One region of the Dickeya fangzhongdai genome, then DNA from elsewhere that is predicted to be linked to it. Evidence: predicted binding sites of a transcription regulator. Region 1 holds the regulator's gene; each other region holds the start of a gene.
The links. Region 1 encodes LexA, which represses DNA repair genes until DNA is damaged. Its sites were predicted from a motif close to TNCTGTATGTACATACAGNA; they were not measured.
Positions count from the first base shown of each region.

Region 1 (7,415 bases):
TCTTTCTCCAGCGCGCCGCGGCTGATGGTCGGGTTGGCGTTCAGCAACGCCAGGGTAATAGCGTAACGCTGCAGCGTTTCGCGGACACCGGCGGCCAGCAATTGCAGCGCGCGGATACGCGCCGGGTTCAGTTCCAGCCCGCCGTCCTTATTCAGAATCAACTGCTGACGTGCCAGCTCGGACACCAGCGAATCCAGTACAGCGGACAGTTCGGACTTCTTGTAATGCAGGAACAATTCGGCCTGCAGCAGCGGATAAATCAGCGTTATCTGGCGCAGCAGTTCTTCGGTGGTGATCCGGCGATAATGCATTACGATGCTGGCAACCAGTGATGGCAACACCAGCATATGGTGAATGTTATTGCGATAGTACGTCATCAGCACCGCCTGCTCGCGCGGCAGGATAATAATGTCGCCGACGTTGTCCTTTTCCACCTCGAACTTGTCCATACCGAGCGCGTGTTCCAGCAACTCGGCGGCGGTTTTGTTCGGCACGGTGATATCGCTGCTGTAAGGAACGTTACGCAACAACTGCAGATAACACTCCAACTGCTCTTCCATCTGCTCGCGCGTCAGCGCCCGCTGGCGGGAAGCCAACAGCGCGGTGCAGCACAGGTTCATGGCGTTGGCCGCCGCCGCGTTGTTGATGCGCACCATGATGTCGTCGGCGATATCCTGTACGGTCGGCGTCAGCCAGGCCGGACGTTGCGGATCGATAGGATCGATGGCGTCGCGCCACTGCGGCACGCGGTTGTTGAGGTAGGTGGTCAGCGACAGCGGCTCGCCGATGTTAACGTACCCCTGGCCGAGATTACGCAGCTTGCGCAGCCCGCGCACCATCTGCAGGAAGCCTTCTTTTTCCTTGGTGGCGCCGCGCAGCTCTTTGGCGTAGGTGCCCACTTCCATCACGTGTTCGTAGCCGATGTAAATCGGCACCAGCGTGATCGGGCGGGTGCCGCCGCGCAGCATCGCCTGAATGGTCATCGCCAGCGTGCCGGTCTTCGGCTCCAGCAAACGGCCGGTGCGAGAACGGCCGCCTTCGACGAAGTACTCCACCGAATAACCGCGGGTAAACAACTCGCCCAGATACTCGCGGAACAGGGTCGAATAGAGCTTGTTGCCTTTGAAGGTCCGGCGGATGAAAAAGGCGCCGAGACGGCGGAAGATCGGACCGGCCGGCCAGAAGTTAAGGTTGATGCCGGCGGCGATGTGCGGCGGCACCAGCCCCTGATGGTAGAGCACGTAAGAGAGCAGCAGATAGTCCATGTGGCTGCGGTGGCAGGGAACATAGACGATTTCATGCCCGTCCTGCGCCAACTGGCGTACCCGCTCGGCATTGTGCACGTTGATGCCCTGGTACAGACGGTTCCAGGTCCAGCCCAGCACACGGTCGGATAGCCTGACGGCTTCATAGGAGAAGTCGGCGGCAATCTCTTCGAGCAGCGTGATGGCGTTCTGCTGTGCCTTGTCGTGGGAAATCTTCTTGACCCGCGCCTCATCATCAATCGCTTTGGCGATGGCGCGGGAAGACAACAGCTTGTTGAACAACTCCTGACGAACCGGTAAACGCGGGCCGACGGCCGCCAGTCGCAGACGGGAGAAGTGCATACGCGCCACGCGCGCCAGTTTGTGGGCGATGGTCTTGTCGGTGCCGTGCTCGGTCGCCATGTAACGCAGCGAAACGGGAACGGAGAAACGCACAAAGCTGTCGCGACCCAGCCACAGAACGGCGAAGAATTTCTCTATGCCGTTCAGCAACCGCAGATGCGGCGTGTCCTGATTCTGGCCTTCGCGGCCTGGGGAACGGCCGAACATGACCGACACCGGCACCATCTGTATGTCGAGTTCCGGATTGTTGCGATGCAGATCCAGATAGTCGTGAAACAACTTTATCGACTGCTGTTTGGGCACGTAGTAACGGAACAGACGCGGGCCGTCGTTGACAAATACGTGGCTCGGCAAGGTTTTTCCGTCGATCTGCAACGGCTGCAACGGATCGGGCAGATTGAGCTCCAGACATTTGGTGCGCAGAGTCAGCAGATCCGCCTTGGAATTGTAGGGCAGCACATAGAAGATCGGCCGCGCCGGATCCAGACGTTGTTCGTTAACGGGATCCTGTGGGATAACCTTACTCTTTACCAAGAGTTTTAGTGGGAAATTCAGTAGTTTATAGTAGATTCTACGCCAACCTGACATAACAACCAGAAGCCTCTTGTTAGCAATGCGGGCCAAGGATACCAGAAACCCGGCAGGATATCTGTGGTGATGAGACCATGACGACGCGTTAAAATTGCGGCCAATGACAAATTAAAGGTGGAGTAAGCATGAACAAAACAACCGGAATAACCCGCATCATCAAGGCGGCGGGTTATTCGCTACAAGGGTTGAAACAGGCATGGCGGCACGAAGCGGCATTTCGCCAGGAGTCATTACTCACGCTTGCTGCGATTATTATTGCCTGCTGGCTGCCGGTTTCAATGGTGGAACGGCTGTTGTTGATCGGTTCCGTGGTGCTGATCGTGCTGTTTGAGCTGGTCAATAGCGCTATTGAAGCGGTGGTGGATCGGGTCGGCATGGATTACCACGAATTGTCCGGCCGGGCGAAGGACATCGGTTCGGCGGCGGTATTTGTCGCCTGTTTGCTGGCGACCGGAGTATGGGGGGCGATACTGTGGAATCGTTTTGCGTGACGCTTTGCATAATCGCAGAAAAATCCGCGCAATAGCGATATCGCGGTTCCCATCGGCACTTTCCCTGTATATACTCACAGCGAAACTGTATAAACAACCAGGGGGCGGAATGAAAGCGCTAACTACCAGACAACAGCAGGTTTATGATCTGATTCGCGATCATATTTCACAAACCGGTATGCCGCCCACCCGGGCCGAAATCGCCAGTCAGCTTGGCTTCCGTTCGCCGAATGCGGCTGAGGAACATCTCAAGGCGCTGGCGCGTAAAGGCGTTATTGAGATCGTCACCGGCGCTTCCCGCGGTATTCGCCTGCTGATGGAAGAAGAAGATCAGGGATTGCCGTTGATCGGTCGCGTCGCCGCCGGTGAACCGTTGCTGGCGCAACAGCACATCGAATGCCACTATCAGGTCGACCCGGCGATGTTCAAGCCCAGCGCCGATTTCCTGCTGCGGGTCAGCGGGATGTCGATGAAAGATATCGGTATTCTGGACGGCGACCTGCTGGCGGTGCATAAAACGCAGGATGTGCGTAACGGCCAGGTGGTGGTCGCGCGCATTGAAGATGAAGTGACGGTCAAGCGACTGAAAAAGCAGGGCAATGTTGTGCAACTGCTGGCGGAAAACAAAGAGTTCGCTCCAATCGTGGTCGATCTGCGTGAGCAGAATTTCTCGATTGAAGGATTGGCGGTTGGCGTAATCCGCAACAGCGACTGGAGCTAACGCCCCTGCTTTAGTCCGCCTTTGAAGGATGGATGCTGCCGCCCATGCAGGTGTTCAGCTTGTCTGGATGAACGCCTGTACTGCCCGGTACTTTGACCGGGCTGAACGTGATGTATGAATTCAGGGACGCGTGGTGTATTCAGGAAGAATCACTTTATTCAGAACGAATAACTGTCTTTAGAACGAATAGCTGTTTTCAGAAAGAATAGCTGCCTTCAGAACAAATAGCTGCCTTCAGAACGAATAATGTATTCATTAAGAATCATGTATTTAGAAAGAGTAGTGTGAAGCAATGCTTCACACTTAGCGTTTCTTCACCATGATGCTGTGATCATGATTACAGCTGTCCCGATGTTCGCAGGACTCCACCTTCTGGCATTCGCCACACAAGCCGTGGGCTTCCACCACACTGTGACGCAGAGCGAAGCCAGCCTGTTTCGCCAACTGGTGCAGCGTTTCCTCAACGCCTTCCGTCTGACGTTCCGTCACCTGCCCGCAGCGGTCGCATATAAACAATGCCGAAGTATGGCTATGTTCTTCGAAATGATGGCACAGCACATAGCTGTTGGTGGACTCCACCTTGTGGATAAAACCTTGTTCCAGCAGGAAATCCAGCGCGCGATAAACGGTGGGAGGCTTGGCCTGAGGCTCGGAAACGCGAAGCAAATCCAGCAGATCATACGCGCTGATCGCACCGGGTTGCTGGGCCATCAAGCGCAACACTTCCTGACGCTGTGGCGTCAGACGCACATTGCGTTGCTGGCAAAGCTGTTCAGCCTGGGCAACAAGTTTGTCCGGATTGGTTGAATCCATTGCAGTAACCCTGAAGCGAGTGTGAAATCATGGCGGCATCTTACCATGACTGAATAAAAACGCCGAGATGGCTGCCGCAAGGTTGCGCTAGGCCATCTCTCGTCACACTGCATAACTGGCGATTCATTTTCTTCATAGCGGAATCCCTGCCGTGTACCGGCCTGATTCGCGGCGCCGGCACCGCCCTGAAACCTGGTGGTCAGGGCGGAAGGCAACATGCGTGGCGGGACTTTGTACGAGCACGGGTCAGGCTTAGACCACCAGATCGATCAGCAATGCTCGTGTGGCGGTTTCCGCCCGGATGATAAGGCTGTTTTCCTGCTGAACAAACGCGCCGTCGCCGCAGCGCAATACGTTGGGAATCGCAGCGCTATTGCCGTTGATGCTGATCGTGCCGTGAATCGATTGCAGATAGGCGCGGTTGCCGTTTAGCGTCAGGTTGTGCTGCTCGCCGGCCGCCAGATTCAGATGGTGGATCCACACCTGCTGACGCAAATGAAAGGCGCTGGCCGACTCATCCGGCGATGCCAGCAACTGGTAAGGTTGGTCTTTTAGCGCTAACCGCTGCAAACACCGGTTTTCCCGCGTTGGGCAGGCGTCCAGCCACAGTTGCAGCCGGGTCAGCGGCGTGTCGTCGCCGATATTGTGTTCGCTGTAACTAACGTTGGGCTGGGCGGCCAGCAGCAAGGCTTCGCCCGCTTTGGCGCGGGTATGATTACCGTTGCTGTCGCGGTATTCCGCCTCGCCCTGCAACAGGATGTTCAGAATGTCGACGCGCGGATAGGTTCGTGGCTGAAAAGAGGCACCCGGGGCCAGCACTTCCTGATTGAGCACCCGCAGCGAGGCGAAACCCAGTAGATCAGGATCAAAGTAATGACCGAAAGAAAAGGTGTAACGTGCCTGCAACCAGCCATAGTTAGCCTGGCCGCATTGTTCTGCTGCTCTGCTAATGATCATGGTATTCGACCCTGAGAATTATTGATAAAGCGATAGTAATTGTCTGGACGATGGATTGTTAGCCAGTTAATCTGGTCGGTACGTTCAAAAATCCTGAATGAGTGAAGAAATGGCAAAAGAACGGGCATTAACACTAGAAGCTTTAAGGGTCATGGACGCCATCGATCGCCGGGGAAGTTTTGCTGCCGCTGCAGATGAACTGGGGCGAGTCCCGTCCGCTCTGAGTTATACCATGCAGAAACTGGAGGATGAACTGGATGTGGTGCTGTTCGACCGCTCAGGCCATCGCACCAAATTCACTAATGTCGGACGGATGCTGCTGGAGCGGGGACGAATTCTGCTGGAAGCCGCCGACAAACTAACCACGGATGCCGAAGCGCTGGCGCGAGGATGGGAAACCCACCTGACCATCGTGGTGGAAGCGCTGGTGCCGACCGAGCACTTTTTTCCGCTGTTGGACAAGCTATCGCTAAAGGCCAATACCCAGGTGTCATTATTGACCGAAGTGCTGGCCGGGGCGTGGGAACGGCTGGAGCAGGGGCGAGCGGATATCGTTGTCGCGCCGGACATGCACTTTCGTTCGTCTTCAGAGATCAACACCCGCAAACTCTATTTGATGAAAAACGTGTATGTGGCCAGCCCGGACCACCCGATTCACGATGAGCCCGAACCGTTATCGGAAGTGACTCGTGTCAAATACCGGGGTATTGCTATCGCTGATACCGCTCGCGAGCGTCCGGTGTTGACGGTGCAACTGCTGGATAAACAGCCGCGCCTGACCGTGAGTTCGATGGATGACAAGCGCCGGGCGTTGCTGGCCGGGTTGGGGGTGGCGACCATGCCGTATGAGCGGGTGGCGCAGGATATCGCCGAAGGCCGTCTGCGAGTGGTAAGTCCGGAAGATTCCATGGAAGCTCAAATTATCATGGCATGGCGGCGCGACAGTATGGGCGAAGCCAAGGCGTGGTTTTTACGGGAAATTCCGCGCATATTCAACGCGTTTTGATGGCGGCATGAAGGCAAAATACAACGCCGCCGGTTGGCTAAAATCAACCGGCGGCGTTGTTGTGTCTGGAGCGTGTCGGTAAATCGTACGCGCTGTTCACCAGAGATTACGGGTAGCGTTTATCACGGCCGTGCGGCGTATTCAGGTCCATCTCCGGCCCTACGGAGATGATGCCGTGAGGGTTGATGGTGCCGTGACTGCGATAGTAGTGGTGGCGGATATGCGCTATGTCCACGGTGTCGGCTACGCCGGGCAACTGATAGATCTCACGCAGATAACCATACAGGTTCGGGTAATCGCTTATCCGGCGTTTGTCGCATTTGAAATGGGTGTGATAGACCGGATCAAAACGGATCAACGTCGTCCACAAACGAATGTCTGCTTCAGTGAGACGATCGCCGGCCAGATAACGTTGCCGGGCGAGGATGGTTTCCAGTTTGTCCAGGGCGGTAAATACCAGCCCGACGGATTCGTCGTAAGCGGTTTGCGTTGTGGCAAAGCCGGCTTTGTACACGCCGTTGTTAACCTGGTGGTAAATCCACTCGTTCAGCTCGTCGATTTGCCCTCGCAGCGCCAGCGGATAGTAATCACCGGGTATGGCGCCGCAACCGTCGAACGCGCTGTTGAGCATACGGATGATATCCGCGGATTCATTGCTGACGATGGTGTGCTGCTGAGTGTCCCACAGCACGGGAACGGTGACTCGCCCGCTGTAGTCGGCTTTGGCGTGCAGATAAAGCTGATAGAGAAATTCGTGCTGATATAGCGTGTCGCCGGTGGCCTGTGGAAAATCGGTGTCGAAGGTCCAGCCGTGGTCCAGCATCAGCGGGTGCACCACCGAGACATCGATGTGTTGTTCCAGACCTTTGAGTTTTCGCAGTAACAACGTGCGATGAGCCCAGGGGCAGGCCAGCGATACGTACAGATGGTAGCGACCAGCTTCTGCTTTGAAACCGCCGGTGCCCGTCGGGCCGGCTTCGCCGTCGGCGGTGACCCAGTTGCGGAAAAATGTCTGCGGCCGCTTGAAATGTCCGCCGGATGACTGGGTTTCATACCAGGTGTCGTGCCATACGCCGTCAACCAATAATCCCATAGCTGGATCCTCCAGGAATAATGACAATGGCGGTCACAGCATGCTGTCGACCGCCATCAAATGATAGTCAGGCTGTGTTGCTCAACTGATTATTCAGACTGCCATTACCATTTTTTGTTCAGCAGACGGTCGATGC
Region 1 covers NZ_CP025003.1:686,818-694,232, forward strand. The annotation lists gene plsB (glycerol-3-phosphate 1-O-acyltransferase PlsB) at 1-2,195, opposite strand, end outside; gene CVE23_RS03285 (diacylglycerol kinase) at 2,324-2,689, shown strand; gene lexA (transcriptional repressor LexA) at 2,799-3,410, shown strand; gene zur (zinc uptake transcriptional repressor Zur) at 3,714-4,223, opposite strand; gene CVE23_RS03300 (pirin family protein) at 4,476-5,180, opposite strand; gene CVE23_RS03305 (LysR family transcriptional regulator) at 5,290-6,186, shown strand; gene CVE23_RS03310 (glutathione S-transferase family protein) at 6,293-7,279, opposite strand; gene CVE23_RS03315 (DoxX family protein) at 7,384-7,415, opposite strand, start outside.

Region 2 (7,415 bases), 430 kb from region 1:
AGGCCCCGGCTTGCTGAACGCCAAACGTTTGGTGAACAGCGATCTCAGCAGCGGCGCCTTTGGCGGGAACTTTGCTCTCTATTCGATTGATACCAAAGGCATCGACAGCACCTGGAGCAACGATATCGGTCAGGTGAAAAACACCGCCAGCGGCAGTGCGCTGTCCGGGTTGGACGTCGGCCTGCGCAAGCAGGGCGCCGGTACCTTGTATCTGACCGGCAATGATACTTTCGCCGGCCCGACCGTGGTGGAAGGCGGCAAGCTGATCGTGGGCAAGGTCGCTGGCGGCTCCGGCAGCCTGGCGGGAGACGCCTGGGTGCAATCCGGCGCGGTGCTGGGCGGGCACGGCGCCATCAACGGCTCGGTGGTAGTGCAGAATGGCGGTACGCTGTCGCCCGGCAATTCGGTCGGGACGCTGACGGTCGGCAATGTACGTTTTGATCCCGGTTCGATTTATGAATTTGAGATTGATCAGCAGGGCAACGCCGACCAACTGGTGGTAACTAATAATGCCCAACTGGCGGGAACCGTGAAGCTGGTCGGGCGGACCAGCGGACATCTGGGCGATCGGTTCGCGCTGGTGCAGGCGGGAGGAACGCTAAGCGGCGCGTTCGACAAGCTGGAGTCGACTAACAACTCGCTGTTTTTGGCCGACGCGCTTACCTACAACCCGCAAAGCGCGTTCGTCAGCGTGGTGCGTAACAACGTCCGTTTCAGCGACGTGGCGCAAACCGCCAATCAGAAATCGGTCGCAAACGCCATTGACAACCAGTCGGGCACCGCGGTGCTGAACGCCATTGCCGACCAGCAGGATGCCGACAGCGCGCGGCGCGCCTTTGATAATCTGAACGGCGAGTTCTACGCCACGGCGCGCAATGCGCTGATTCGAAACAGCCGCTCGGTACGCGATATCCTGAACAGCACCATGAGCGGTGCGGGCAAAGGCGCCGAGCCCTGGGTGAGTAGCTGGGGGTATGACGGCCGTCAGGACGGCGACGGCGCGCAGGCGGGCATGAAATACAATGGCTATGGTCTGCTACTTGGCAACGGCGGGCATTGGGGGGAACAGGGGGCGCTGGGGTTTGCCGTTGGAGCGGAAAAAGGGCGGATCACCATGGACGATCGCGCGTCACGCGGTGATCTGGACGCCTGGCATGCCGGCGTTTACCTGTCCGGACGGGCGCTGGCGCTCGACCTGCGCTCCGGACTCAGCTACAGCTATCTCACCCTCGACAGCCAGCGCGGCATCAACGTCTCCGGGCTGAGCGGCCAGGCGACGGGCGATTATCGCGCTAATCTGGTACAGGGATTTGTCGAAGCCAGCCATCGGTTTGATTTCTTTAATACCGTGAGCGTAGAGCCGTATGGCAACACCGCCTGGGTTTGGCTACAGAATCAGAGCGGGCAGGAGAGCGGAAACGGCGCGGCGCTGGCATTTGCGAAGGACACCACCCGCGCGGCCTTTGCGACCGGCGGCCTGCGTCTGAAAGTACAGCCATTGTCACGCTTGCCGGTGTCACTGTATGGGGATATCGGTTATCAGCGCCGCTTAACCCGCGACGATAATCAGGTCCGGCTGCGCTTTGTTTCCGGCGGCGATACTTTTACTACCGAAGGTTTGCCGCTGGCGGACAATACCCGCTTGATGCGGGCGGGCGTCGCGGTGGACTTCTCCCGCAACATCCACCTGTCGCTGGGGTATCAGGGCGATCGCGCAACCCGGGTTAAAGACGACAGCGCGCAGGCCCTGTTCAGTATGGCGTTCTGACAGCATGGCGTTTTGAGGTAAAACGCGCCTTCCCGAAAGGAAGGCGCGTTGCGAGGTCAGGGCGCGGGAATGGTAAAGCAGCGGTGGATGGCTTCCAGTTCCGTCAGCACGTCTTCGCCGAGCGTCAGGTCAAGGCTGTCCAGGTTAATCTTTAATTGTTCCAGCGTGGTGGCGCCGAGCAGGGTGCTGGCGACAAACGGCTGCTGACGTACAAACGCCAGCGCCATCTGCGCCGGATCCAGACCGTGTTTTTGCGCCAGCGCCACGTATTCGGCGATGGCCTGCTGGGTATGGGGCGCCGAGTAGCGCACAAAGCGGCTAAACAGCGTATTGCGCGCGCCGGCCGGTTTAGCGCCGTTCAGGTATTTGCCCGTCAGTGTGCCAAACGCCAGCGGCGAGTAGGCCAGCAGTTCCACTCCTTCATGCTGGCTGATTTCCGCCAGCCCGACTTCGAAGCTGCGGTTCAGCAGGCTATAGGGATTCTGGATAGAGACAATGCGCGGCAGGTCGTGCTTTTCCGCCAGTTGCAGATAGCGCATCACGCCCCACGGGGTTTCGTTCGACACGCCGATATAACGAATTTTACCGGCGCGCACCTGCTCGTTCAGCGCTTCCAGCGTTTCCAGCAGCGTGACGGCCGGTTTTTCGCTGGTGTACTGATAGCTCAGTTTGCCGAAGCTGTTGGTCTGGCGCTGCGGCCAGTGCAACTGATACAGATCGATGTAGTCGGTGTTCAGACGCTTGAGGCTGTCTTCCAGCGCGGCGCGGATATTTTTGCGATCCAGCGCCTGCTGCGGACGCAGGCTGTTGTCGTTGCCGCGCACCGGTCCGGCGACTTTGCTGGCGATGATCAGTTTTTCGCGCCCGCCGCGGCTTTTCAGCCAGGAACCGATATAGCTTTCCGTCAGCCCCTGCGTTTGCGAACGTGGCGGAACCGGGTAGATTTCCGCGGTATCAATCAGATTAACGCCGGCGGCGACTGCGAGATCCAACTGGGCGTGGGCATCCGCTTCGCTATTCTGTTCGCCAAAGGTCATGGTGCCCAGACCCAGCGTACTGACTTCCAAACTGCTGTGGGGAATACGGTGATAGAGCATTGCAGTGTCCTTTTTATTCTTCTGAGTAACGCGGGTGCGACGGCACCGCATTTTCGACTATAACCAAGCCGTGACGAGGGGGGAAGACTCTTTGTGCGGGAAGGCCGGGCATTAATGCGGGGAAAAACGGTTTTCCCCCACACGGGGAAGGCGATGGGGATGGCGGGGCCAAACAGAATCTCTGAATCTGGCCCGGCTGATGCGAATAACCGCTCTAGCGTTCAATCACCTGGGAAATGTTGTCGTTGTTGATCTGGTGTTTTACGCCTTCTTCATCAGTATAACTGAGCAGACCTGTAGCCGGATCCAGCGTCGGTTTTCCCTTGGTCAGCAGCATCTGACCGTCTTTGGTGGCGATAACATAGTGGCTGGCGCAGCCGGAAAGCAGGACGACAAAAGTCAGGGCAACGGCGGTTTTTATCCGAAATCGCATGCTGAATTTACCTGTTATTTAGCAAAAAAACTGAACGTCTTTTCAGTCTAGCAAAGCGTTGTCCGGGCGAGGTTAGGATTTATGGCAAAAAAATTAAAAAGATACGTAAGGATGGGGCGGGAAACGGCGCGCTGGCCGTTTCCCGCAGGGGAATTACCGGTTTTTGACGGATTTCTTGCCGCGCATCAGGTTCAGCGCCTCTACCGACATGGAGAAGAACATGGCGAAGTAGATGTAGCCTTTCGGCACATGGATATCGACGCTTTCCAGAATCAGCGTAAAGCCCACCAGAATCAGGAATGACAACGCCAGCATTTTCACCGACGGGTGGCGATCGACAAACTCGCCGATGGTGCGGGCGGAGAACATCATCACGCCGACGGCAATCACCACGGCGGCCATCATAATGAACAGATGGTCGGACAGACCTACGGCGGTAATTACCGAATCCAGGCTGAAGATGATGTCCAGCAGCATAATCTGCACGATAGCGCCAAAAAAGGAATGCACCTGCGAGGTATGGTCTTCCGCGCCGCCTTCAATGGTTTCGTGGATCTCCTTGCTGGATTTCCAGATCAGGAACAGGCCGCCGAGGAACAGAATCAGGTCGCGGGCGGAAACCTCCTGCCCGAACACGCTAAACAGCGGATTGGTGAGTCTGATAACCCAGGCGATGGACGCCAGCAGACCGAGGCGCATCAGCATCGCGCCCATCAGGCCGATACGGCGGGCTTTGTTCTGCTGATGTTTGGGAAGCTTGGCGACGACCAGCGACAAAAAGATGATGTTGTCGATGCCAAGTACGATTTCCAGTATGGTGAGTGTCCCCAGCGCCAGCCAGGCGTTGGGATCCGCGATCCAATCGAACATTATCTCAGTGCTTCCTTAAACGAAACGTAAATGACCATTATCTCTGGCCTGCCGGCGTGCAGGCAAGAGGATTTAGGCTGTGTCCCGCCCGGAGGGCATTACAGCAGAAAATGCCGGGCCAGTAACGGCGTGGTGAAGGTTTTCTTCAGGTAAAAGCCGCGCGGCAGCGTCAGAATCGGTTGCCCGTGCTCGCCAATGGCTTCAGTCAGCGCCCGGCTGTTGGCGGCCTTGGGGCGCAACTGCAACACCTCGCCGTGACGGGCGGTGATGCTTTCCACTTTGCCCAGCACGATCAAGTCCATCAGTTCTTCCCAGTCCTGCTGTAGTTGCCGCTCTTCCTCCGGGCTGGGGCTCCATAACAACGGCGCGCCGATGCGGCGCTCCCCCAGCGGGATAGGACGCGAACCTTCCACCGGAATCCACAGCACTCTGGTCAGCTTGCGGCGCACATGGCTGCTTTCCCAGGTCACGCCGCTGTTGCCGGTTAGCGGCGCCACGCAGACAAAGGTGGTTTCCAGCGGCCGCCCCTGTTCATCCACCGGGATGGTTTTCAGCTCAATCCCGATGTCAGGGAAGTCCTGCTCCGGCTTACTGCCGGCGCTGGCGCCCAGAAAGCGCTCCAGCAGTACGCCGATCCACCCTTTGTCTCGCTTAAGGTTGGCGGGTAGCGGCAGTTGGGCGATTCGGGCCAGTTCCGCCAGCGAATAGCCGGCCAGCGCCTGCGCCCGTAGCAGCAGGGCCTGTTCACTGTCCGGCGCGTCCTGATGGGGGATGGGTGTCTGCATGGATTGCGTATCCGTTACTGATAACAAGGGTGATTAAAAAAAGTACAGCCATAACGGAGGATAACGTCAGGCATTCAGCTATTCAGATAAAAAATAATAATAGCATGATTCCTTTATGATTTTTCTCCCTGTCTCCACAGGGAAAAACACGCTGTCGGTTTTTGTTCATGACAAGACACCGACAATGAACAGGATTTTACACTATGTTATCCACAGTTTTTTGGGATAACCGGGATAACTCGGGATCACTGTTTTGATTTACAGCCTTGACTGGCGCTGCTTTTGCTGGTTTTGCCGATTTTTTGGCTGGTTTTCGTCGGTTGCCTGTGGATAACACCGGTGTAGTGCGATCTTTCGCCACTCCGAGAACCACATCGGAATCGGGCTGCATCAGGCGGTGGAGAAATCGGGGAAAGGCAGGTTAATTGGTTGAAAGGGAATGGCAATTTAGCGGGTGAGATCACGAGGGCGTGAAGGTTGAAATGAGTTTTACGCACTTTTTCATGATGTTCTTCACAAAGATGTCCACAGAAAAAGTGAATAAACCGACGGAATTGCCGTATGAATGTTTATAACTTTGATCCTATCTGTGGGTTAACGTCGATTTATCAGCGTGGAGCGGGAGCAGCGAGGCGGCGGCCTGAGCCGCCGATGTCCGGCGTGATAGCCGGAAGCGGCATCAATAAAAGGGATGTAAAGCGGTAGTTTACCGTCTGTCAGTAGTGTGAAACAATCGAGTCATCTTTGCATTCTAGTTTATCGAGGTAGTCCGGTGATCGACGATGATGGCTACCGCCCGAATGTTGGTATTGTAATTTGTAATCGGCAGGGTCAGGTATTGTGGGCCCGTCGCTACGGTCAGCACTCCTGGCAGTTTCCTCAAGGGGGAATCAACCCCGGAGAAAGCGCGGAACAAGCGATGTACCGCGAACTGTTCGAAGAGGTTGGGCTGCGGAAAAAGGATGTTCGTATCCTGGCTTCCACCCGAAGCTGGTTACGCTATAAATTGCCAAAACGTTTGGTGCGTTGGGATACAAAACCGGTATGTATCGGCCAAAAGCAAAAATGGTTTCTGCTACAGTTAATGTGTAATGAATCAGACATCAATATGCAAAGCAGCGGCACCCCGGAATTCGACGGGTGGCGCTGGGTGAGCTACTGGTATCCGGTACGCCAGGTGGTGTCGTTCAAACGTGACGTTTATCGAAAGGTGATGAAGGAATTCGTCATCGCCGTGATGCAGCTACAGGAGAATTCGGCTACCCGAATGTCATCAGGAACCAGACGAAAACGAGGATAATCCGACACATCATGATGCTCACGCGACTGCGAGAAATTATTGAGAAGGTTGCGGCCGCGGCCCGACTGAGTGATGCGTTGGATATTCTGGTGAATGAAACCTGTCTGGCGATGGATACGGAAGTCTGCTCCATCTATCTGGCCGATCACGATCGTCAGTGTTATTACCTGATGGCGACGCGCGGGCTGAAAAAGCCGCGCGGCCGCACCATTACGCTGGCGTTTGGTCAGGGGATTGTCGGCCTGGTCGGCGAACGGGCGGAGCCCATCAATCTGGCGGATGCGCAAAGCCACCCCAGTTTCAAATTCATTCCTGCCGTACGTGAACAACATTTCCGCTCGTTTCTGGGCGTGCCGGTGATCCACCGGCGTCAATTGCTGGGCGTGCTGGTAGTCCAGCAGCGCGAACACCGGCAGTTCGACAAAAACGAAGAATCGTTCATGGTGACGCTGGCCACCCAGATGGCGGCCATTCTGTCCCAGTCTCAGATGAAAGCGCTGTTCGGGCAATACCGGCAGACGCGCATCAAGGCGATGGCGGCGTCTTCCGGCGTGGCGATCGCCCCCGGCTGGCAGGACCGCAGCCAGCCGTCGCTGGAGCTGGTATTTCCGGCCTCCAGTCTGGATAGCGACCGCGAACGCTCCCGGCTGCTGATGGCGATGGAGGAGGCCGGGGCGGAGTTCCGCCGTTTCAGTAAGCGTTTCAGCGCCAGTGCGCAGAAAGAGAGCGCGGCGATCTTCGATTTCTATTCCCACCTGCTCAACGACGCGCGCCTCAAACGCGAACTGTTTCAGGAAGTGGATACCGGCAGCGTGGCCGAATGGGCGGTCAAAGTGGTGATCGAACGGTTTGCCGCGCAGTTCGCCAGCCTGCAGGATCCTTACCTGCGCGATCGTTCCAGCGATCTGCGGGCGCTGGGTCAGCGTCTACTGTTCCATCTTGATGACAACGCCCAGAGCAACGGCCAGTGGCCGGAGCGTTTCATTCTGGTGGCGGATGAACTGACCGCCACGCTGCTGGCGGAGGTGCCGCAGGAGCGCCTGGCCGGCGTGGTCGCGTACGACGGCGCCGCCAATTCCCACGCCGCCATTCTGGTGCGGGCGATGGGCATTCCCACGCTGATGGGCGCCGATATCCAACCCGAGCTGTTGCATCAGCGTCT
Region 2 covers NZ_CP025003.1:1,121,650-1,129,064, forward strand. The annotation lists gene CVE23_RS05170 (autotransporter domain-containing protein) at 1-1,768, shown strand, start outside; gene CVE23_RS05175 (NADP(H)-dependent aldo-keto reductase) at 1,825-2,865, opposite strand; gene CVE23_RS05180 (YgdI/YgdR family lipoprotein) at 3,080-3,298, opposite strand; gene CVE23_RS05185 (TerC family protein) at 3,452-4,168, opposite strand; gene mutH (DNA mismatch repair endonuclease MutH) at 4,267-4,953, opposite strand; gene rppH (RNA pyrophosphohydrolase) at 5,726-6,253, shown strand; gene ptsP (phosphoenolpyruvate--protein phosphotransferase) at 6,268-7,415, shown strand, end outside.
Region 2: the regulator LexA is predicted to act here: its motif matches at 5,200-5,219, upstream of mutH (DNA mismatch repair endonuclease MutH).

Region 3 (7,415 bases), 2.1 Mb from region 1:
TGCCGGCGCCGGCCAGCACCAGCACGGCGTTTTCGCCATTCACCACCGCCTGACACTGGCTGGGATTCAGCGGCGAACTTTCCACCGTATCGAAAAACGCTTTCTGCTCCGCCAGAATCGTTTCCGTCCAGCGCTGGTTAGCTTGCTGGCGCAATGCGTCCCCCTGCTCCAGCCAGCGCAGACAACGCTGATAGTTGTCCCGGCAATGTTCAAATTCGTCCAGACGCGCCAGCGGCAACGGCAGCGCGGCAAACCCCGCCCGGATATCCTGCTGCACGCGCGTCAGCGTCTGACGGCTGAACCAGCCATCCGCCGTTTCCTGCTCCGCAATTGCGTCCACTAACTGTTGCAATACGTCTTTGCAGACATCGCTCATCTCCTGGCTCCAGCTCTGCCAGGACTTGAACAGATGACGAAAAAACTGCTGGGTCTCCTGCCACTCCGTACCGTGCAGGCGCACCACCTTGTTTTCCGGCAACTCGAATTCCAGCTCGCCCCAGATCAACCCTTTCTTGCAGCGAATCGCCAGTAACTGATTAAACGGAATGAGATATTCATGCCGATCACCGCTGACATTGACGCCGGCATTCAGCAATTGCACACGGTTGTAGGGATGCTGCGCCAGATGCTTACCCAACGCGGTCGATTTCAGTTCCATGAGCCCTGCGCCATTTTCAGAAGAAATGTTCAAAGTTGTAGTGTAACCGCTATCCGACTTCGCGCTCTAGCCAGAAAAACACGTTAGAATAACCCGGCTAATAATGTGATAATTCGTTTCCCATCATAGGGTTTGACCGAGGGTAGTCATATCATGCGAGCCGTACTCAATATCCTGAATTTCGTGCTGGGCGGTTTTTTCACGACGCTCGCCTGGCTGCTGGCCACCGTCGTCAGCATTGTGCTGGTATTTACCCTGCCGCTGACCCGCTCATGCTGGGAAATTACCAAACTTTCTCTGCTGCCATACGGCAACGAGGCCATCCATGTCGATGAGCTGCGGCCGGAGCAAAAAAGTTCGCTGCTCAATGCCGGCGGCACCCTGCTGAATGTCTTCTGGCTGATCGTTTTCGGCTGGTGGCTGTGCCTGTCGCACATCGTCAGCGGCATCGCCCAGTGCCTGACGATCATCGGCATTCCGGTTGGGATCGCCAATTTCAAGATTGCCGCCATCGCCCTCTGGCCGGTGGGGCGTCGCGTGGTGTCGGTGGAAGAGGCGCAAGCCGCCAGAGAAGCCAACGCCCGCCGGCGTTATCAGTAACCGCAACGGACCATCATCGTGCAACTGAGCGTTTCGACCAACCTGCGTCGAGTCATCTACAACAGCAGTTGGCTGTATAACCTGCGGATCCTGATCGCACTCAGCGGCGTGGCGATCCTGCCCTGGTGGCTGGGTGTGCCCACCAGCACCATTCCCCTGACGCTGGGCGTGGTGGCCGCCGCCCTGACCGACCTCGATGACCGCTTGTCCGGCCGTCTGTTTAACCTGTTGATTACGCTCGCCTGCTTTCTGGTCGCTTCGGTGTCGATCGAACTGCTCTACCCGTACCCCTGGTTATTTATCGTCGGCCTGGCGATCTCGACCTGGAGCTTTATTCTGCTGGGCTCGCTGGGGCAACGCTACGCTACCATCGCTTTCGGTGCACTGCTGATCGCCATCTATACCATGCTGGGCATTTCGCTTTATAGCGACTGGTATCAACAACCGTTCCTGCTGTTGCTGGGCGCGTTGTGGTATAACCTGCTGACGCTGCTCGGCCACCTGCTGTTCCCTATCCGGCCGCTGCAGGACAATCTGGCCCGCTGCTACCAGCAACTGGCTCACTATCTGGAAACCAAATCCAACCTGTTCGACCCCGATATCGACGACAACGATCAGCCGTTGATCGACGTAGCGATGGCCAACGGTCAGTTGGTCGATACGCTCAATCAGGCCAAGGCGTCGCTGCTGACGCGGCTGCGCGGCGATCGTGGCCAGCGCGGCACCCGACGCACGCTGCACTATTATTTTGTCGCGCAGGATATCCACGAACGAGCCAGCTCGGCGCATATCCAGTATGAACAACTGCGCCACACGCTGCGCTACAGCGATGTGCCTTTTCGGTTCCAGCGCTTGCTGTTCATGTTGTCCCGCGCCTGCCAGCAAGTTTCGCAGTCCATTTTGCTACAGCAAAAATACCTGCATGACTACCGTATCGAGCGCGCCTTCTCCCATCTGGACGCCGCTATCGACAGGCTGGCTTTTCAGGGCGCGGAAACCTTATCCATCAAGGCATTACGCCATCTGCTCAATAATCTGCGCGCGATTGACGCCCAGTTAATCAATATTCAGTCCGAACAGACGCTCGAACGCCATAATCACCATCTCCCAGCAGAAAACCGGTTATCGGATGATAAAATCGCCGGCTGGAGCGATATCAGGCTGCGTCTCAACCGCCATCTTACGCCGCAGTCGTCGCTGTTCCGTCACGCAGTACGCATGTCGCTGGTGCTGTGCATCGGGTACGCCATTATTCAACTGGCCGGTTTGCACCACGGCTACTGGATTCTGCTGACCAGTCTGTTTGTCTGTCAGCCGAACTACAACGCCACTCGACGGCGTCTGGCGCTGCGTATTGTCGGCACGCTGGGCGGTGTGCTCATCGGCGTACCGCTGCTGTATATCGTTCCGTCGCTGGAAGGGCAACTGGCGCTGATTGTCATCAGCGGCGTACTGTTTTTCGCCTTCCGTACCGTGCAATATGCGCAGGCCACGCTGTTTATCACCCTGCTGGTGTTGATGTGTTTTAATCTGCTGGGCGAAGGACTGGAGGTCGCCATTCCCAGAGTGGTCGATACGTTGCTGGGCTGCGGCATTGCCTGGGCGGCGGTCAGCTTTATCTGGCCGGACTGGAAATTTCGCGGTTTGCCTGCGGTGATCGACAAGGCCATGAACAATAATTGCCGTTATCTCGACGCCATCATGGTTCAGTATCATCAGGGCAAAGACAACGGGCTTCCTTATCGGATTGCCCGCCGCGACGCCCACAACAGCGACGCGGAGCTGGCTTCGGTGGTGTCCAATATGTCCGCCGAACCGCATGCCCGACCGAACACGCTGGAAAACGCCTTCAGATTGATGTGCCTCAATCACACCCTGTTGGGGTATATCTCCACTCTGGGCGCGCACCGCGAGCACATCCGATCGGCCGAAACCCTGCAATTGCTGAATGATGCCGTCTGTTACGTCGACGACGCACTGCACCAGGACAATGGCGACCAGGCCGCGCTGGACAGAGAACTGGAGGCGCTGAAAAACCGCATCCATGCCCAGTCACCAGAGCAGGACAGTAAAGAACAGCTGGTATTACAACAGGTTAATCTAATCATTGGCCTGCTGCCGGAACTGACGCAGCTAAAAAACCAGATGATTGCCGAAGAGAATCGACAACAGACCTCGATGCACTAATTGAGCCGGGGAGGCCTGAAAGCACGTGGGCTCGTGCTCTCGAACCATTCAATCAGTTCGCTGCGCATGCCTTGCGGCAGCGCGGCCTGATGGACGCCACAGATGGCGCCGGCCAGCGCCAGCAACACATTAACACTCAGGTTCTGGCTGACGGAACGCAGCTTAAGATAGCTGGTTTTCGCTCCGAGTCGGTGCAATTCATCGATGTTTCTAATCCCCACCTTCCAGAGCAGCCGTTCCAGATCGTGATTGATATTCGGCAGGTCTTTCAGCCTGATGCAGCGTTTTTTGGCGGCTTTATCCTGCCGGGCGCCCTGAAGAGACTGCGATGCCAGTTCCAGCAGCCCCGGCTCATCCCGCCAGAGCACCTCACCCACCAGATAGTAATTAAGCGGTACCGGCAGGCCGCGTTTGGTATAAATCAGTTTGGGCGTCTGCCGGTCAAGGAAAAAGTCCTCGTTATGCTGTGCCGCACGCAAATAGAGTTCTCCGCTGGAAACAAGCGCAAAAATCACGCCGTCCGCCGCAATGCTATAACCGCCGAACTGAGATCGGGAGAGAATATTTCCCAGCGGAGCAAACACTGATTTCGCCTGCAAAATCCTTTTTTCGCATAGTCCTTTCATTACTTTTTCCTTGTATTGAACGTTTTTTCCTGTTTACCAGAGACATCCGTAACTGGAACAATTAATTAAACACAGCAAAACTGCGTCTTCAAATACAAAAAATGTTATGCAGGCAACGACATAACGATTATGCGAAGCGCTTTCAGAAATTCCGGTTGATCTTTGCTCACACAAAAGATACTGTACACACATACAGTAATGCTGTGAGGTAAAGAAATCATGCGTACTCAAACCATCCGTTCCCGCCATGTCTGCCACTCGTCACACCTGGGTCATAACGCGATGCCGAAAACCGCCTCCAGCGGGTTCATCAGCGAAATCGTCTATGGTGATGATCATCCCATGCTGACACCGCTGTTGCTTCCTTTATTACAGCAACTGGGATCGCAGTCGCGCTGGTTGCTCTGGCTTTCCCCGCAGCAAAAACTCAGCCGCTTGTGGCTGCAACAGGCAGGATTGCCGCTAGAGAAAATGATTGAACTGCATCGCATCAATCCGGTATCTACCGTTGACGCAATGGAGAAAGCATTACTGACGGGTAATTACAGCGTCGTATTGTGCTGGCTGCCAAATGAGCTGGATGATGAACAAAAAATGCGGTTGCAAAGAGCGGCACAGCATGGAAATACCTATGGATTTATTATGCGTCCAGAGGAAAAAACAATCACAAGACCATTTTCCACACTAAAAATTCACTCAAGATTGTATCATTAAATGAATATTAGGACTTTTCTTACAGGGATGTAGCAGGCTACCCGTAGCCCCCGGAAATACAGTGCCCGGGATGTTATTGCGAAGTGTTAATATCAAGAGACATCTGGTTAATCTGACAAAATCGTCCATTATTTGTTAGTAATTATGTATGAACGACTGATTTTTTCATGGTGTCTGTCACATCATACTTGTAACTTTCTCACCACGTTGTAGACTTTAGCTCGCTGGAGTTGCCCTTTCATAACGTCAGTTCACTGGCAGCAAGTAATTAGACCAAGGGCAATATCTCCGAGAAAGGATTTTAACCAAAGGCTGATTAGCTTTCAGAGTTAATTGCCGATTTGGATGATAATGAGGCGTAAAATGAAAAAAACAGCTATCGCGATTGCAGTGGCACTGGCTGGCTTTGCTACCGTAGCACAAGCCGCACCGAACGATAACACCTGGTACGCAGGTGGTAAACTGGGTTGGTCCCAGTACCACGATACCGGCCTGAACGGCAATGGTTACAACGTGACCAACGCTGCGCAGAGCCAACTGGGTGCTGGCGCATTCGGCGGTTATCAGGCTAACCCGTACCTGGGTTTTGAAATGGGCTACGACTGGCTGGGCCGTATGAAGTATAACGGCGGCAACCAGGGCAGCTTCAAAGCTCAAGGCGTTCAGCTGGCAGCTAAACTGAGCTATCCGATCGTTGACGATCTGGACATCTACACCCGTCTGGGTGGTTTTGTATGGCGTGCAGACAGCCACGACAATTCCGGCCTGAACGACCACGACACCGGCGTTTCTCCGCTGGCAGCTGTGGGTGTTGAATACGCTATCACCAAAAACTGGGCAACCCGTCTGGATTACCAGTGGGTGAACAACATCGGCGACGCGTCCACCGTTGGCGGTCGTCCGGACAATGGCCTGCTGAGCGTGGGCGTTTCTTACCGTTTCGGTCAGGAAACTGCTGCTCCGGCTCCGGTTATTGCTCCAGCTCCGGCCCCGACTCCGGCCCCGGCTCCGGTTGTTCAGACCAAACGCTTCACTCTGAAGTCTGACGTACTGTTCAACTTCAACAAAGCAACTCTGAAACCGGAAGGTCAGCGTTCTCTGGACCAGCTGTACTCTCAGCTGAGCACTCTGGATCCGAAAGACGGTTCCGTAGTGGTTCTGGGCTTCACCGACCGTCTGGGTTCCGACCAGTACAACCAGACTCTGTCCACCAAACGTGCACAGACCGTTGTTGATTACCTGGTTCACAAAGGTATCCCGGCTAACAAGATCTCTGCTCGCGGTATGGGTAAAGCTAACCCGGTTAGCGGTTCTACCTGCACTAACGTGAAAGCTCGCGCTGCACTGATCGATTGCCTGGCACCGGATCGTCGCGTAGAGATCGAAGTAAAAGGTATCAAAGACGTAGTGACTCAGCCTCAGGCTTAATTGCCGCTGAGATTGCACTTACAAGAAGTGCGGTAATCTCCATAAGGTTGCTGTCACTTCCACAGAAAACAGTCTCTGTTTTACAGAGACTGTTTTTTATTTCCACAAATCAATACTTCCCATCAATAACGTTATCCTACCCCGAGGATTTCGCTTTCCCCTCATAGAATAAATCAATGATATGAATGTTATAGCGATACCAGGCGAGTGGTATGTTACTCAGCAAATGCAACGTCTTCGTTCACAGAGATAAACCGATAAATATAGCGATGCCATGCTTACTTAAGTAAGCGACAAAAATGACACAAAAAATGATGTTTCCTGTCATCGAAAAACGGATTTTTTTTCACTTTCCCCGCTCAGGATTGCAGACTGGCTGTCAGTCTTAATACTGAATTTTAAATACAACGTTTTTCGATTGAAAAAATAGACACATCGACTTTATTAACTCATCGGATAATCTCATTAACTTCTGATTTTAAAAGTGTCCCGGTGAACGAATGAGAAGAGTCGTCATCAAGAGTGAAGGCAATGGAGAAAATATACAGCATATAAAAACCATATCATTCTGACACCCAAATTTCAGGGTAAACACATCAGAAGGAAATGGATTTAATATTAAAATTTGGAAATCTCTGTGAATATGCACAGATGAAAGTACACCGTAATATGTCGATGTTATTCAAATGAGGTCACAGCTAACATGAAGGAAAATAGCGTAGGCGCCAGTATAGCCGGTTCGGCATCCACTGGCAGCGCCACCGTCAGATGCAGAGCAGGGTTAAATCAGGCTCCGCATCTGACGGTGGATTATATTCCAGCGGCACACTGCGCAGCGTTTCCAGCGACGGCAGAACCACCAAAATTCCCTATCGCTTATATTCAGACAGCACGCGCACCAATGAAATAACTATTGGCGGCAGCGTACAGATTAACGCCAATGGTACCGCACAGGATATTACGGTTTATGGTTGAATACTGCCGGGAGATCAAAGCAGCGCCAGTCCAGCGATAGGAACCTATACCAACACCGTTGTCGCCACGCTTTTCTGGTAGCCATATTTTTTAACTGCGAGTGGATAGGTCAGCGAAGTTATTTCTGATGGTTGATGCCGTCAGCAAGACCAGAACGGCCACCATTAACGTTTTCGCCACCATCATTGCCGGTTGTGCCTTCGGTACCACGATGGGCTTCTATTCCG
Region 3 covers NZ_CP025003.1:3,580,245-3,587,659, forward strand. The annotation lists gene helD (DNA helicase IV) at 1-658, opposite strand, end outside; gene CVE23_RS15965 (YccF domain-containing protein) at 812-1,258, shown strand; gene yccS (YccS family putative transporter) at 1,277-3,445, shown strand; gene CVE23_RS15975 (TfoX/Sxy family DNA transformation protein) at 3,442-4,071, opposite strand; gene sulA (SOS-induced cell division inhibitor SulA) at 4,291-4,785, shown strand; gene ompA (porin OmpA) at 5,149-6,213, shown strand; gene CVE23_RS23275 (spore coat protein U domain-containing protein) at 6,982-7,188, shown strand; partial or broken gene CVE23_RS23120 (Csu type fimbrial protein) at 7,316-7,415, shown strand, end outside.
Region 3: the regulator LexA is predicted to act here: its motif matches at 4,250-4,269, upstream of sulA (SOS-induced cell division inhibitor SulA).

Region 4 (7,415 bases), 1.6 Mb from region 1:
ACCGCCAAACGCCCATCGGAAAGAGGTAGCTCTTTGACGTTACCCTTGGCTGACCAAGCCTTAGGAACCCCACCCAGGTGCTCCCACAAAGCACGACAGTGGTATGTTTTACCATCGCCAGCAGTTCCGGCAATCAATATAGACCCTGGGGTCTTCGATTCGATGTGCCGCACCATGTCATCTAGAAGGGGGGTGGACAAGCAAATTGGCTTGACTTTTGCCCGGCTCAAAGCACTTGAAACATTCTCATCGAACGACGTGAGATTACTTGAAGTTGGACCGTAACTACGTAAAAACCGAATCCAAGCACTAGCGGGCGGAACACTATCGTTATCGTCTTGTGGTGATGAGCTGATCATATCGTTCCCTAATAAGAATCATCGATGGCGGCAGTGTTCTGGATTCTTCTTGTTATGTGTCGTAGCAAGATCATCTATGTTACTCACGAAGAGTAGGGGCTCTTGCTTGTAAGCCCAATCATCGAGCGATGAAAACCAATAGAACAACAGCTCAAAGATGGTTGCAAGTCCATCGTACTGCCATCGGTGGCAACGAGGAAGAGATACAGGAGCCTGTCCATAATTCTGTGTAATTGCCACCGTATTAAAGGTGATCGCTCAGGCGGTCACCGAACTCGATAATAAAACGGCTCATCGCCAACCGCCAGTTCTGGGTCGGCATACTCCATTTTTTCGAGGCCGACTGTATCGCCAGATAAATCACTTTCCGCACTGAGTCATCCGTTGGGAATACTTTGCGTTTCTTTATCGCCTGGCGAATCACACTGTTCAGCGACTCGATGGCATTGGTGGTGTAGATAGCCTTGCGGATATCCGGCGGGTAGCCAAAGAATGTATTGAGATTTTCCCAGTGCGCACGCCAGCTTTTGCTGATTTGGGGGTATTTCTCACCCCAGATGTCGGAGAACTTGTCCAGCGTCATCAACGCCGCCTCCTCGGTTGGGGCCTGATACACCGTTTTCAGCCCGCTGGTGACGCCCTTGTAATCCTTCCACGAGACGTATTTCAGGCTGTTGACCCTGACTGATCCTGACCCCAAATATTGACCCTGACCCCGAATCTGATCCACCCATAATCAGAAATTCTCGACTTCAGGATGGCTGCATATTCTGGCAACCGACAGATTTTTGAGCAAATTCGGATGGCGTCATCCAACCCAGCGCAGAATGGGGACGTCTCTGATTATAGTGTATGCGCCAGGCTTCGATTTTGCACCGTGCATCCTCCAGAGACATGAACCCGTTCTCGTTCAGGCATTCCTGCCGCAACCTGCCGTTGAAGGATTCCACCGTGGCATTGTCCGTCGGTGTTCCCGGCCGGGAAAAATCAATGCGGATACCCCGTTCGTAAACCCATTTATCCAGCATTTTTCCTGCAAATTCAGAGCCATTGTCGGTTTTCAGCCACTGAGGCAACGGGCGATGACTGGCGATGACTGGCGATATGGTTCAGCATCTCAGCGACCTCTGTTGAACGAAGGTTCTGTCCCACACAGATCCCAAGACACTCGCGCGTGTAGAGATCGATAACGGTCAGCAGGCGTAATCGACGTCCGTCAAACAAGGCATCAGAGACAAAATCCATACCCCACACAGGGTTCGGATATAACCCCTGAGGTTGCGGCTGACGCCGCTGGGCAGATTTGTTGCGGTGTGGCCGCTTGAGACGTAACGATAGCCCCTGCTGGCTGTAAAGACGGTAGATCCGCTTGTGATTATCACGCCAGCCTTCGCGCCTGAGCATCACATGTACCCGTCGGTAGCCGTAATGCACCCGGGTTTCGGTGATCTCACGAATGCGCAGGCGCAGCGCACTGTCATCAGCGGCAACAGAACGGTATCGAAACGAACTACGACTGATCCGCAATGCCAAACAGACCTGTCTCTCACTGGCACCGTAGCGCGCTTGTAAATCCCTGACCCATTCGCGCAGACGTGCCAGCGTCAGCTCTTTTTTGCGAGGACATCCTGCAACATCGCTTTATCGAGGCTCAGATCGGCAACCAGCTTCTTCAACCGCAGGTTTTCTTCTTCAAGCTGTCGCATATGCTTGAGTTCTGACGGTGAAATCCCACCGTATTTTTTACGCCACGTATAAAAAGTGGCATCGGAAATCCCCAGCTTGCGGCAGACTTCCGGCACCGGCGTACCCAATTCAGCCTGCTTCAGGGCAAACACAATCTGTTCTTCGGTGAATCGCGACTTTTTCATCGGCACAACCTCCGTTCAGGGCGTCATTATCATGCCGGAATTCTGTTTCTGAATGGAGCAGGATTTTGGGTCAGGGTCAATACACAGGAAGGCCAGAAGAACGATCCACCACCATGCAGTAGCGCTCGCCACTACCCATGACAAATTTTGTAACTCCGTAGATCTTCTCCATGCGCCCACAATCAATAAACGTTACATAATTGCAAGGTGCGCGATACGCTAAAGATTGTCAATTGATGCTTGACACTTTTCTCAGACATTAGAAATAAAAAACCCCTTAACTAACAGGGGTCTGCATATATATTTTTTACAGATGATTCACAAGTCAACTCTAAAACGGAATATCGTCATCAAAATCCATCGGCGGCTCGTTGCTCGGCATCGGCGCGCTTTGCTGCGGACGGGACTGACCGCCGCCGCTGAACTGGTTAGCTTGCTGCGGCTGTTGTGGTTGCCCCCAACCGCCTTGTGGCGCGTTGCCGCCCGCATTGTTGCCCATGCCGCCGCCGGCCGGAGCGCCGCCGCCTGCGCGGCCGCCCAGCATCTGCATGCTGCCGGAGATATCAACCACCACTTCGGTGGTGTAGCGATCCTGACCGCCCTGATCCTGCCATTTACGGGTGCGCAGCTGGCCTTCGATATACACCTGAGAGCCTTTGCGCAAGTATTCGCCGGCGATTTCCGCCAGCTTGCCGTACAGCGCGACGCGGTGCCATTCGGTGCGCTCTTTCTGCTCGCCGGTCTGCTTGTCGCGCCAGCTGTCCGACGTGGCCAGAGTCAGGTTAGCGACTGCGCCGCCGTTCGGCATGTAACGGACTTCCGGGTCCTGACCCAGATTCCCGATAAGAATCACTTTATTAACGCCTCTGCTGGCCATGTTGGTGTCTCCTGATCAATCACTTTTTAAAGTTTAAGCGAAGAATTCTAGCATGTCAGTGCCGCAGATTATACCGGTGTGAGAGTCGCGAGCCAGCTCCGGTCTTTTTTCCTGCGTTGCCGTTGTTTGCAATCGGATACTGGATATCCATTCAGTTTATTTTATGCCATAATCGGCCGTTTCTACCGGTTTCCTTTCGTACGGAAAGGATGAAAGAACAGCGTCTATTGCGGGAAAAGTGTGCATGGATAAGATCGAAATTCGTGGTGCCCGTACCCATAACCTGAAGAATATCAACCTGATTATTCCACGCGATAAACTGATCGTCGTGACGGGGTTATCCGGTTCCGGCAAATCCTCGCTGGCGTTCGATACGCTGTATGCCGAAGGGCAGCGTCGTTATGTGGAGTCGCTGTCGGCCTATGCCCGCCAGTTCCTGTCGCTGATGGAAAAGCCGGATGTGGATCACATCGAAGGGTTGTCGCCCGCCATTTCCATTGAGCAGAAATCCACGTCGCACAACCCGCGTTCCACCGTCGGCACCATCACTGAAATCCACGATTACCTGCGTTTGCTGTTCGCCCGCGTCGGCGAGCCGCGCTGCCCGGAACACGATATTCCGCTTGATGCCCAGACCGTCAGCCAGATGGTGGACAACGTCTTGTCGCAGCCGGAAGGCAAACGGCTGATGCTGTTGGCGCCGATCGTTAAAGAGCGCAAGGGCGAACACACTAAGACGCTGGAAAATCTGGCGACGCAGGGTTACATCCGCGCCCGTATCGACGGCGAAGTGTGCGACCTGTCGGACCCGCCGAAACTGGAGTTGCAGAAAAAGCACACCATTGAAGTGGTGGTGGACCGTTTTAAAGTGCGCAACGATTTGGCGCAGCGTCTGGCCGAATCGTTTGAAACCGCGCTGGAGCTGTCCGGCGGCACCGCCGTGGTGGCGGATATGGATGACGCGAACGCGCCGGAACTGCTGTTCTCCGCCAACTTCGCCTGCCCGGTGTGCGGCTATAGCATGCATGAGCTGGAGCCCAGGCTGTTTTCATTCAACAACCCGGCGGGCGCCTGCCCGACCTGCGACGGGCTTGGCGTACAGCAGTTTTTCGACCCGGCGCGGGTGGTGCAAAACGGCGAACTGTCGCTGGCCGGCGGCGCTATTCGCGGCTGGGATCGCCGTAACTTCTACTATTTTCAGATGCTGCGCTCGCTGGCGGATCATTACGAATTCGACGTTGAAGCGCCGTTCGATAGCCTTAGCCCGGCGATTCAGAAAGTCATTCTTTATGGCTCCGGCAAAGAAAACATCGAGTTCAAATACATCAACGATCGCGGTGATACGTCGGTGCGCCGCCATCCGTTCGAAGGGGTGCTCAATAATATGGAGCGCCGCTACAAAGAGACTGAATCGACCGCGGTGCGCGAGGAACTGGCGAAGTTCATCAGCAACCGGCCGTGCGCCAGCTGTAACGGTACCCGACTGCGTGAAGAAGCGCGCCACGTCTATGTGGAGCAGACCACGCTGCCGCAGATTGCCGATATGAGCATCGGCCACGCGATGGAGTTTTTCCATAACATCAAACTGAGCGGTCAGCGGGCGAAAATCGCCGAAAAAGTGCTGAAAGAGATTGGCGACCGCCTGCGTTTTCTGGTCAACGTCGGCCTGAATTACCTGTCGCTGTCGCGCTCGGCGGAGACGTTGTCCGGCGGCGAGGCGCAGCGTATTCGCCTGGCCAGCCAGATCGGCGCCGGTCTGGTCGGGGTGATGTACGTGCTGGATGAGCCGTCTATCGGTCTGCACCAGCGCGACAACGAGCGCTTGCTGGAGACGCTGATCCATCTGCGTAATCTCGGCAACACCGTGATTGTGGTGGAACACGATGAAGACGCCATCCGCGCCGCCGACCATATCATCGACATCGGTCCCGGCGCGGGCGTTCACGGTGGGCAGGTGATCGCCGAAGGGACTGCCTCCCAGATCATGGCGGTGCCGGAATCGCTGACCGGCCAATTCCTGAGCGGCGCGCGCAAAATCGAGATCCCGACGCAGCGCATTCCGGCGGATCCGGGTAAAGTCCTTAAGCTGATTGGCGCACGCGGCAACAACCTGAAAGACGTCACTCTCACCCTGCCGGTCGGGCTGTTCACCTGCATTACCGGGGTGTCCGGCTCCGGCAAGTCGACGTTGATCAACGATACCCTGTTCCCGATCGCCCAGCGCCAGCTCAACGGCGGCGAGCTGAACGAACCGGCGCCGTATCGCGACATTCAGGGGCTGGAGCATTTCGACAAGGTGATCGACATCGATCAAAGCCCGATCGGCCGCACCCCGCGTTCCAACCCGGCGACGTACACCGGCGTGTTCACGCCGATCCGCGAGTTGTTCGCCGGCGTGCCGGAAGCGCGCAGCCGCGGTTATAACCCCGGTCGTTTCAGCTTTAACGTGCGCGGCGGGCGTTGCGAAGCCTGCCAGGGCGATGGCGTGATCAAGGTGGAAATGCACTTCCTGCCGGATATTTACGTCCCCTGCGATCAATGCAAAGGCAAACGCTATAACCGCGAAACGCTGGAAATTAAATACAAGGGCAAGAGCATCCATGAAGTGCTGGAGATGACTATCGAAGAAGCACGCGAGTTCTTCGACGCCATCCCGGCGCTGGCGCGTAAACTGCAAACGCTGATCGATGTCGGTTTGTCCTACATACGGCTGGGGCAGTCCGCCACTACCTTGTCCGGCGGCGAAGCGCAGCGCGTGAAGCTGGCGCGCGAGCTGTCGAAACGCGGCACCGGGCAGACGCTCTATATTCTGGACGAACCCACCACCGGCCTGCACTTTGCCGATATTCAGCAACTGCTGGCGGTACTGCATCAGTTGCGCGATCAGGGCAACACCATTGTGGTGATCGAACACAATCTGGATGTAATCAAGACTGCGGACTGGATCGTGGATCTGGGGCCGGAAGGCGGCAGCGGCGGCGGTGAAATTCTGGTTTCCGGCACGCCGGAAACGGTGGCGCAGTGCGAGAAATCCCACACCGCCCGTTTCCTGAAACCGATTCTGGAACGCGGTTAAGCGTGTTCCAGACGGCGGTTGTTAAGCGCGGCTTGCCGCGCTTTTTTATGGCATCTTCCGGCAATCATTCATCACCACAGGAGACGTGAGATGTGGAAACAATACGATATTCGGCTGAAACCCCGTGCCCGCGGTTTTCATTTGATTACCGATGAGGTGCTGGCGCAGGTGACGGATCTGCGTGACGTTAAGGTGGGGTTGCTGCATGTGTTTATCTGCCACACCTCGGCCTCGCTGACGCTCAATGAAAACGCCGATCCGACGGTACGGCAGGATTTTGAAAGCGCCTTTAACCATCTGGTACCGGAAGACGAGCCGTATTACCGCCATACCTACGAAGGCAGCGACGACATGCCGGCGCACCTGAAAAGCAGTTTGCTGGGCAGCAGCCTGATGTTGCCGGTGCGCAATGGTCGGCTGCATGTCGGCACCTGGCAGGGAATTTACCTGTGCGAACACCGCAATCACGGCGGCAGCCGTTCGCTGGTGGCGACGCTGCAAGGCGAGTAAGTTATTACAGTTTCTCGTGTTCCGCCGACGGTAAGACGGGCAGGTATGATTCCGATTCGTTTGTGTCCTGCGCCAGAATGCGCAGGGTAGCTCTATCTTTCCCCGCCTGCTTGGACTGATACAGTAGTTTATCCGCCGTTTCGATCGCCATGACAAAATCCGGTGATTGCCGATACTCGAATGTGCAACCGCCGATACTCACCGTGACGTGCCGGGCAATGTCGCCGTCAAGCGTAATCTGCAACTCGCGGATGCTGTCCAGAATGCGCGTGCTGAGGGTATTGAGATACGGTTTGTCCGGTGAGCGCGACAAAATCAGAAATTCTTCGCCGCCCCAGCGCACGGCGAGATCGTGGTGCGAAATATGCGTTTTTATGGTGTGGGAGACGGCCTGAATAATTTTATCGCCATTGCCGTGCCCATAGGTGTCGTTAATGTGCTTGAAGTTATCAATATCGCAGATCAAAACCGACAGCGTGGTCTCTTTGGGTATTTCCTGGACCTTTTTCCACAGGAATTTCCGGTTGTATAGCCCTGACAGATAATCGGTATAAACTTTCCGCTTGATAATGTTGATGGCGAAACGTTTGGCGTAATTCTTTTCACAAATGAGCATGATCACCAGACAGGAAATCAGGGTGTTCAGGCGATAGGAAATCAGGTTTTCAAGATAGATAAGCGAGGTGTCTTTCCAGTAGTCGCCATAATAACGTGTGGAGATA
Region 4 covers NZ_CP025003.1:4,085,682-4,093,096, reverse strand. The annotation lists gene CVE23_RS18370 (hypothetical protein) at 1-359, opposite strand, end outside; partial or broken gene CVE23_RS18360 (transposase) at 604-1,035, opposite strand; partial or broken gene CVE23_RS18355 (IS3 family transposase) at 1,112-2,230, opposite strand; gene ssb1 (single-stranded DNA-binding protein SSB1) at 2,562-3,107, opposite strand; gene uvrA (excinuclease ABC subunit UvrA) at 3,352-6,183, shown strand; gene CVE23_RS18340 (secondary thiamine-phosphate synthase enzyme YjbQ) at 6,274-6,693, shown strand; gene CVE23_RS18335 (GGDEF domain-containing protein) at 6,698-7,415, opposite strand, start outside.
Region 4: the regulator LexA is predicted to act here: its motif matches at 3,245-3,264, upstream of uvrA (excinuclease ABC subunit UvrA).